DNA from 2 places in the Faecalibacterium sp. IP-1-18 genome. Region 2 is predicted to be linked to the other one. Evidence: predicted binding sites of a transcription regulator. Region 2 holds the regulator's gene; the other holds the start of a gene.
What was found. The regulator Rex, encoded in region 2, represses fermentation and respiration genes when NADH is low (regulators of the CRP and FNR family bind a similar motif). The targets are predictions, from matches to a motif close to ATTGTTAANNNNTTAACAAT.
Positions count from the first base shown of each region.

Region 1 (4,990 bases), 880 kb from region 2:
AAATGCCATTGTGAAAACCTCCATTTCATACAGTTCAGTTTTTTCAAAACAGCCCCCGGAACGCGGGAGAGCTCTCCGGTTCCCTCCGGCGCTCCGGGTCTGTGGTTCAGTCAGGATTCAGAGAAAGAGTGCTTAGTCCATCTCAACGATGGTAGCGCAGCCCATGCCGCCGCCGATGCACAGGGTAGCCAGACCCTTGTGAGCGCCACGGTGCTTCATAGCGTACAGCAGGGTGACCAGAATACGAGCGCCGGAAGCGCCGACCGGGTGACCCAGAGCGATTGCGCCGCCGTTGACGTTCAGCTTGTCCTTATCAAAGCCCAGAGCCTCGCCGACAGCGATGGACTGTGCTGCGAATGCCTCGTTGGCCTCGACCAGATCCATATCAGCAACGGTCATGCCGGTCTTGGCCATGACCTTCTTGGTAGCAGCGATGGGGCCCAGACCCATGACCTCGGGCTCAACGCCTGCCAGAGCACCGGCGACCCAGGTTGCCAGAGGCTTCACGCCCAGCTCCTTAGCCTTCTCCTCGCTCATGACGACCAGAGCAGCAGCGCCGTCGTTGATGGCGGAAGAGTTACCAGCGGTGACGATGCCGTCTTTGGTGAAGGCGGGCTTCAGCTTTGCCAGAACCTCGGGAGCGCTCAGACGGGGGCCCTCATCGGTATCGAACACGGTGTCGCCCTTCTTGCCCTTGATGACAACAGGAACGATCTCGTCCTTGAAGGCGCCGTCCTTGATGGCCTTGTCAGCCTTCAGCTGGCTGTTGTATGAGAACTCGTCCAGCATCTCGCGGGTGATGGGGCTGTAGCCGTACTTCTTCTGGTAGGTCTCGTTGGTGCAAACGTTCTCAGCGGTCATGCCCATGTGCTTGTTGAAGCCGCAGGCATCCCACAGTGCATCGTTGACCATGGTATCCACGATCTCGCTCTTGCCCATGGGAGCGCCCATGCGGTAGCCATAGCGAGCCTTCTGCAGTGCGAAGGGAGCCATGTCCATGTTCTCCATGCCGCCTGCAACAACGATATCAGCATCGCCTGCCTCGATCATCTGAGCAGCCATGTTCACGCAGTTCAGACCAGAGCCGCAGACCACGTTGACGGTGACGGCGGGGGTCTCGATGGGCAGACCAGCCTTCAGGGCAGCCTGACGAGCGACGTTCTGGCCCAGACCAGCCTGAATGACGCAGCCCATGTAAACATGATCGACCTGCTCGGGCTTGACGTTTGCACGGTTCAGAGCTTCCTTGATAACGATGGAGCCCAGCTCAACAGCGGGAACGTTGGCCAGAGTGCCACCGAACTTGCCGATAGCGGTGCGGCATGCAGATGCGATAACGATCTTTTTCATGTGAATAGCCTCCTGAATTGTGTATGTGTGTTACTTATCGGTTACCCATTTATCAAAACGCCCTGCGGCATTTTTGCGGTATCAGATTTTTCCCTCTCCCGGAGCTGTGCGTATTTTTCGCTGACGGCTTTTTCCACATTGGGTGTGACGAACTTGCTGATGTCACTGCCGTAGTACGCCGCTTCCTTTACGATGGTGGAGGAAAGATAACTCCATTTGATGCTGGTGGCAAGGAACATGGTCTCGATGCCGGGCATCAGTGCGTGGTTGGTCTGCGCAAGCTGGATCTCGTTTTCAAAGTCCGTTACTGCCCGCAGCCCGCGCACCATTACGGATGCGTGACGCTTTTTTGCGAACTCCACGGTCAGGCCGTCGAAACTTTCCACGGTCACGTTGGGGATGTTCTTGCAGCATTCCTGTAGCATAGCCACCCGCTCTTCCACTGTGAACAGCGGATGCTTGGCGCTGTTGATCAGCACCGCCACAATGAGGTGGTCGTTGATCTTTGCTGCGCGTTTGATGATATCAAGGTGTCCCTTGGTGACCGGATCGAACGACCCGGGATAAACTGCTGTTGCCATCGGTCAGTGTCCTCCTTGTGCGCTGTAATTACTAAGCGCGATGTGGTTCTGCCATGATAGCACTTTCCAGCCTTGGGTGCAACCTGAAACTGCTGCGGTGCGTTTTATCGTTAAATTTTAAACGAATCATCCCGCACTGCTCCGCAGTTGCTTCCCACGCTATTAGTAAAGCACATCGTCAAAATTTTATCAAGTCTTTTTCTCAACTTTTTTGTTTTTTGCGTACCAAACAATCCCCACATAAAGCTAAGAAAACTGTTCATTCTGCTATACTGGCTGTTTTTTAGCCAAAACTATTGATTCTACACTTTGTTAATGTTATAACTAAGTTGAGCTGTTCTGCGCAGAGCGGAGCACACACTGCTGCCTTGTTTATAAGGTTACCATACAGATGTGGCAAAACGGTGTGCATTCCGCAAAACAGGCGTAAAACGGCTGCATCATTTGTCCGCACAGAATTGTTTACAATTCTTTTATGTATTTTAAGAGAGGATGGTTTATAATGGATTGCAAGGAACTGTACGCACAGAAGCTTATGACTGCTGCGCAGGCTGCCGCTCTGGTCAAAAGCGGCGACTGGGTGGATTACGGCTGGGCTGTGAACACCCCTGTGGCCGTGGACGCCGAGCTGGCAAAACGCCTGCCGGAGTTGGAAGGAGTCAACTTCCGGGGCGGCATCCTGATGTGGGTGCCGGAGATCTTCCAGATCGACGACCCCGCTGCCCACATGACCTGGAACAGCTGGCACATGGGCGGCATTGAGCGCAAGGCCATTGCGCAGGGCTTCTCCTTCTACTCCCCCATCCGCTACTCTGAGCTGCCCCGCTACTACCGCGAGAGCAATGACCCCGTGGATGTGGCAGTATTTCAGGTGACCCCCATGGACGAGCATGGCTACTTCAACTTCGGTCCCAGCGCTTCGCATCTGGGTGCTGTGTGCGAAAAGGCCAAGAAGATCATCGTGGAGGTCAACACCAATATGCCGCGCTGCCTTGGCGGCATGGAGAACTGCGTACACGTTTCTCAGGTAAGCGGCATCGTGGAGGGCGCAAATCCCCCCATCGGCCAGATGGCAGCTGCCGGTGCCGCTACCGAGGTGGACCTGAAGGTAGCCAACCTCATTGTGCCGCAGATCCCCAACGGTGCCTGCCTGCAGCTGGGCATCGGCGGTATGCCCAATGCCATCGGCGGGCTGATTGCACAGAGTGATCTGAAGGATCTGGGCGTGCACACCGAAATGTATGTGGATGCCTTTGTGGATATTGCCAAGGCCGGCAAGATCAACGGCAGCCGCAAGCAGCTGGACAAGGGCCGTCAGGTCTACGCCTTTGGTGCCGGCACCCAGAAGATGTACGATTACCTGAACGATAACCCGGAGTGTATGTCTGCCCCGGTGGACTACACTAACGACATCCGCAGCATTTCCGCACTGGACAACTTTATTTCCATCAACAATGCCGTGGATATCGACCTGTTTGGTCAGGTGAATGCCGAAAGCGCCGGTGTGAAGCACATTTCCGGCGCAGGCGGTCAGCTGGACTTCGTGCTGGGCGCATACCTTTCCAAGGGCGGCAAGAGCTTTATCTGCCTGTCCTCCACCTTCTTTAATAAAAAGACCGGCCAGCTGGAAAGCCGCATCCGTCCCACGCTGGAGAATGGCAGCATCGTTACCGACACCCGCGCCAACGTGCACTATCTGTGCACCGAGTATGGCTGCGTGAACCTGAAGGGCTTGACCTCTTGGGAAAAGGCCGAGGCTCTGATCAGCGTGGCACACCCGGACTTCCGTGAGGAGCTGATCCGCGAGGCTGAAAAGCTGCACATCTGGCGCAGAAGCAACAAAATTTAATAAGCGCTGTGGGTATTCCCGCTGCCCGCAGCAGGAATGGAGTTTGTCATGATGGACAAAAAGCCGCACATCAAACCGTATCTCTATGGGATGCTCGCAGGGTTTGGTGCCATTGCACTGAGCATCATCTTCTTTTTCCTTATTTACCGCTTTGACGGCTTTGGCTCGGCCATCTCTACCCTGACCGGCATCCTGATGCCCTTTATCTACGGTGCCGTCATTGCCTACCTGCTCAAGCCGGTGTGCAACAGCATCGAGAGCTTTCTGCGCCGGTTCATCCCGGAAAAGATGAACGGTCTGATCAACGCGCTGTCCGTGGCGCTTACCATCCTGTTCGGGCTTTTGCTGGTGTATGCACTGGTCATGATGATCGTGCCGCAGCTGATCACCAGCGTGACTACCCTGTACTACACCGCGCAGGCCAACATTACAAAGTTCATGAACTGGGCAAACCATCTGGAGTTTATTGAAAAGAACGAACAGATCACGGAGCTGCTCAATTCAGCCTACGCTGCTCTGAACACCAATCTGGACACATGGAACACATGGCTCAAGAACACCCTGCTGCCCTCCATGCAGAACATCCTGAGCGGCGCAGCCATTGGTGTGCTGAACGTGGTGACGGTGGCCAAGAACCTGATCATCGGCATCATCGTGGCGGTGTATATGCTGGCCAGCCGCAAGCGGTTCGTGCAGCAGGGCAAGCTGGTGTTGCACAGCATCGTCCGCCCCCGCTGGGCGCAGCTGATTACCGAGGAAGTGAAGTACGCAGACCGGATGTTCGGCGGCTTCATCAACGGCAAGATCATGGACTCTGCCATCATCGGCGTGCTGTGCTATATCGGCTGCCTGATCTTCAAGTTCCCCAGTGCGCTGCTGGTGTCGGTGATCATCGGTGTGACCAACGTGATCCCCTTCTTCGGCCCCTTTATCGGTGCCATTCCGGCCACGCTGCTCATCCTCATCCAGAGCCCCATCAAGGCGCTGTGGTTCGTGCTGTTCGTGCTGGTTTTGCAACAGCTGGACGGCAACATCATCGGGCCCAAAATTCTGGGCAACACCACCGGTCTTTCCAGCTTCTGGGTACTGTTCGCCATTCTGCTGTTTGGCGGTCTGTGGGGCTTTGTAGGCATGATCGTTGGCGTGCCGCTGTTTGCCGTTATCTACGATGTCATCAAAAAGCTGGTCATCCACGGCTTGCAGCGCAATC
Region 1 is NZ_CP094472.1:1,468,003-1,472,992, reverse strand. It holds gene MTP43_RS07010 (enoyl-CoA hydratase-related protein) at 1-9, opposite strand, end outside; gene MTP43_RS07005 (acetyl-CoA C-acetyltransferase) at 133-1,350, opposite strand; gene coaD (pantetheine-phosphate adenylyltransferase) at 1,392-1,931, opposite strand; gene MTP43_RS06995 (butyryl-CoA:acetate CoA-transferase) at 2,434-3,780, shown strand; gene MTP43_RS06990 (AI-2E family transporter) at 3,829-4,990, shown strand, end outside.
Region 1: coaD (pantetheine-phosphate adenylyltransferase) is a predicted target of Rex. The motif match lies at 2,106-2,125, and genes of this name have one in related genera.

Region 2 (4,990 bases):
AGCTTCACGTCCTCCGGGCTGGAGCGGAACAGCAGGCTCATGATGATGCTGTTCACGCACACGGATTTACCGCTGCCGGTGCTGCCCGCGATGAGCAGGTGGGGCATCTTGCACAGGTCGGTCACCTGCGCTACACCGGCAATGTCCTTGCCAAGGGCGATGCCCAGCGGCGAGGTCATGCGCAGAAAGCTCTGGCTCTCAAAGATGCTGCGGATGGAAACGGCGGTCTTTTTGTGGTTGGGCACCTCGATGCCCACGGCGGGCTTGCCGGGGATGGGGGCTTCCATACGCACGTCCGCCACCGCAAGGTTCAGGGCGATATCGTCTGCCAGCGAGGTGATGCGGCTGATCTTCACACCCGCCATGGGCTGCAGTTCGTATCGGGTAACAGAGGGCCCGCGGGAGATATCCAGCACCCGGGTGCGCACGCCGAAGCTTTCCAGCGTGTCCACCAGCTTTTGGGCGTTGGCCTTCAGCTCCTCCTGTGCGCCGGGGTCGCTCTCCTCCTGCGTTTTTTCAAACAGCTCGATGGGCGGGTACTGGTATTCGTAGCGGTCCACCGGCTCGGTCTCCTCGGCGGGTGCGGTGGCGGCTGCCTGCTCGGAGACAGCGGGCTTTTCCATGGCCGCTGCCACCAGCGAGTTGATGTCTTTTTCCTCCACCGGCTCGGCGGTGATGCTGATCCAGCCGTCCTCGTCCGGCGCAGAGCGGAACGCCACGGCGTTCTCGGCGCTCACCCGGGGCACGGCGGGCTGGATAGGCGCAGCCTCCGGCTGCGTGGGCATCTGCGGCTGCACCACCGGCGCTGCCGGCTGGACGATGGGCGTATCAAAAGCGGGGGCAGGCTCTTCCGGCTGGGGGGCATCTTTGGCAAAGAAATCTGCCGCAGAGGCGACTACCGGGTCTGCCACGATGGGCGGCGGCGTGGGCTTGGATGCAGGGCGCAGCGGGTCCTGCCCGAAGGTGCCGCCCGGCCCGACGATCAGCGGCTCAATGGGCTCGCTGCCGCCCTCGGAGAGGGCGGTGTGGTCGGGGCCAAGGTCTACATCAAAGGCGGCGCGGGGATGGGCAACGCTGACCCGCACCGGGGTGATGGGCGGCGCGGCAGGCTCCGGCTGGGCAGGGGCGGCGGGCGCAGCTTCGGTGTCCGCAGCGTCTGCCTCCATCTCCTGCGTTACCTTGTGTCCCCAGCGCAGCACACCGGACATCCAGTCCGGCACCCCTAGATGCAGCCCGGCAGGCTCGTCCTCCTCGTCCAGCGGCTCGTCCTCGATTTCGTCGTATTCCTCGTCGATCTCCCGCTCTGCCTGCCGGATGGCGGCGCGCTCGGCGCGGCGGGCAGAGCGCTGCTCTGCAAAGGCAGCGCCGCGGGCGTGGATACCGCCGGTGACGGCACACAGCCAGACCCAGACCTCGGCGGGGGTGATATCAAAAATGTACAGGCTGCCGCACAGCAAGAGCACGACCATGATGAGATTTGCTGCCGGACGTCCGCACAGCAAAAGCAGCACGCCGCCCAACACAAAGCCCATTGCGCCGCCGGAGAGCCATGCATTGACGCCGTTGGCGTAGCAGGCGGAAAGCATTTGCAGCGCCGACAGCCCCTGCGGCTGGATATCGGAAAACACGATGACCGTGCCGCAGACAAAGATAAGCCCCAGCACCAGCTTGAGGATGCGGGACAGCAGCTCCTCGCCCCGGGTGTACAAAACGGCCAGACAGCACACGGCTGCACCCAGCACAAAGCTGCCGCAGCCGAACAGCCCGAACAGCACATCATGGAGCACCCGCCATACGGAATCGCCCCGCACAAAGGCCAGCACCATCAGCAGCAGGCCGCCGAACAGGGTGCCAAGCCCTGCCGGAAGCCGCTGCTCTGCCTTTTTACGGCGGGCAGCAGTACGCCGTTTCGTTGATTTTCGTTTTTTCGTTGCCATTCTACTCTGTTCCCCAACTTCCCATAGACACAATAATTGATTCTATTATTGTACCACGCAAGGGCAAAAATGGCAAACCATAATGTTGTTTTTCTTGAGGAAAATGGAACGAACCCAGCCCCTCTCGTGAAAAGGCGTTTGGAGCGCTCCGCAAAGCGCGACAAACGCGAAATAAAAAATAATTTTTCCGCTGTTCCTGCGCAAAGCGAACGCGGAGCGCAGTTCAAATCGTCCGGCGGGGAGACGCAAGGCCTTACCCCCGTTCGATCTCCCCGTACAGCCACGCCAGCGCGTCCGAAAGACCGCCCAGCTCGTCGATGAGCTTTTCCTTTACGGCACGGCGTCCGTCCAGCACCGTGCCCATGTCCATGACCAGTTCCCCGGTGTGGAGCATCAGCTGGGTGTAGCGCTTTTCCGGCATGCCGCTGTGGGCGGCCACAAAGCCGGTGATGCGCTGCTGCATCTGCTCAAAGCAGTGCATGGTCTGCGGGACGCCTAAGATCAGCCCGGAGTGCCGCACCGGGTGCACCGTCATGGTGGCGGTGGGGACGATGAAGCTGTGCCGCGCGCTGACCGCCAGCGGGATGCCGATGGAGTGCCCGCCGCCCAGCACCAGCGTGGCGCTGGGCTTGGAGATGCTGGCGATCAGTTCTGCCAGCGCAAGGCCGGCCTCCACATCGCCGCCCACCGTGTTCAGCAGCACCAGCAGCCCCTCGATGCGGGGGTCCTCCTGCACCGCCACCAGCTGGGGGATGACGTGCTCGTACTTGGTGGTCTTTTGCCCCTGCGGCGCTTCGGTGTGCCCTTCGATCTGGCCGATGACGGTCAGGCAGTGGATGACATGACCGCCCCGGCTCAGGGTGACCGTGCCCAGATCCTCAATATCCTCTTTTTCCATCCGGTGCTGCTCTGCGGGGGTGTCTTTTGCCGTATCCATGCGCGTTCTCCTTCCGTAGCAGGGTCTTTGTGGGGTCAGTATCCCCCGGCTGCCGGGGAAGTATGCAGGAGAGCGAATACAAAAAACTTTGTGAATTTTTTGCTTTTTTACAAATAGGTATTTGACATTCGCCTTTCATGCTGTATACTTTAAATAATATAACAGGATAAAACGGAACATCTCTCTGCGCGCAAAGAAGCCCCTTGCATGGCGGCAGAAGCTGCAGCGCGTTGGGCAGAAAGGAGAATTTTGCTATGAACACCCCCCAGAAAGCATCGATCCCTGTGATCAAGCGTCTCCCCAAATATTACCGGTATCTGCGCTCCTTGCAGGCCGATGGCATTACCAGCATCTCCTCCCGGGAGCTGGCCTCTCAGATGGGCACCACCGCCTCGCAGGTGCGGCAGGACTTTAACTGCATCGGTGACGTGAACGGACGGCAGGGCATCGGCTACTCGGTGGAGAACCTGCTTTCCATTCTGGAAAGTCTGCTGTTCGGCAACGGCGACCGTCTGCCCACCATTCTGATCGGCTGCGGCCGCCTGGGCAAGGCTGTGAGCCGCTTTATCACCACCGACACCAACGGCTACAAGCTGATCGCGGCCTTTGACGTGGCCGAGAACGAGGTAGGCAAGGAGATCAGCGGTATCCGCATCCGGCACATTGACGAGCTGGAGGCCTTTTGCGAGGAAAACAAGCCCAAGGTGGCGGTGCTCTGTGTACCCCGTGATGGTGCACAGCAGGTCAGCGGACGGCTGGTGGATCTGGGCATCGAGGGCTTCTGGAACTTCTCCCACTATGACCTGTCGGTGTCGTACCCCAATGTGGTGGTGGAAAACGTCCATCTGGGCGACAGCCTGATGAGCTTGGGCTACCGTCTGCGCAATCAGGAGTGACGGCATGGCAAAATTGTATTTCCGCTACGGTGCCATGAACAGCGGCAAGAGCACGGCGCTGATGCAGGTGGCACACAACTACGAAGAGCAGGGCATGAAGGTGCTCATTTTGAAGCCGCAGGTGGATACTAAGGGCGGCGGAGAACTGGTGAGCCGTCTGGGCGTGCGCCGCAAGGCAGACCTGCTGATCCCGCCGGAGCTGGACGTGTTCGAAGCTGTGCAGGCGGCAAACGCTGCTTCCGGGCCGCTGGCCTGTGTGCTGTGCGACGAGAGCCAGTTCTTTACCCCGGAGCAGGCCGAGCAGCTGTTCATGATCACGGTAGATCTGAACATCCCGGTGATCTGCTACGGTCTGCGGGCAGATTTTTCCCTCAAGGGCTTCCCGGGTTCTACCCGTCTGCTGGAGCTGGCGCACACCATCGAGGAGATGAAGACCATCTGCACCTGCGGGCGCAAGGCCATCTGCAACTGCCGCAAGGTGAACGGACGGTTCGTCTTTGAGGGCGAGCAGGTAGCCATCGACCTTGAAAACGATGTGCAGTATGTCAGCATGTGCCCCCAGTGCTACTTCAAGGCACGGCGGGCGTTTTACGCTGCAAGGAAAAACTGAGATACTTTTATGTTGTATACAAGCCGCTGTACCGCGCCGGGTGCAGCGGCTTTTTTGCGTGATTTGCGGAAGGGGTTCCCCGCCAGAGTCTCCAACAGGCTGTATACAGACTGATATATCAATTTGTTGCATTTTGCGAGAGGAACTGATATATCAACCGGGCGGAATTCGCACGTTTTTTGCACTATTGATATATCAGTTCGGACCGGGCAGTTACTCGACGGAGGGGAGAGGGAATGGGAGAAGAAGAGAGCGACGGGGGACGGCAGAGCACAAAAAATTACAGGCGGAACGGTAAATGTAACAGGAATTATTGAGATTTTTCCTGTTCTGCCCTTGTTGCATCCCAGATTTTTATGCAAGTCATTGAAGTATACAAGTTGCACAGTTTTTCAGCGCAAGTTTATTCATTTCGGCAAGGACGTCGAATTGCACGCGAAAACAAGGGCAATATTTGTACGTTTTTATCCCGTATCACTGTAATTTGCATCTTTCTTTTTTCAGTGGCTTTTGTTATCATAATTGTATACAAGGGGGCATGTGCAGGCCCCCTACATGAAGATGTTTTCTATTAGGAGGAGAACAAAAATGAGCAAGGCAATTTCTCGTC
Region 2 is NZ_CP094472.1:584,580-589,569, forward strand. It holds gene MTP43_RS02805 (DNA translocase FtsK) at 1-1,937, opposite strand, end outside; gene MTP43_RS02810 (ClpP family protease) at 2,191-2,874, opposite strand; gene MTP43_RS02815 (redox-sensing transcriptional repressor Rex) at 3,129-3,770, shown strand; gene MTP43_RS02820 (thymidine kinase) at 3,775-4,380, shown strand; gene MTP43_RS02825 (ABC transporter substrate-binding protein) at 4,969-4,990, shown strand, end outside.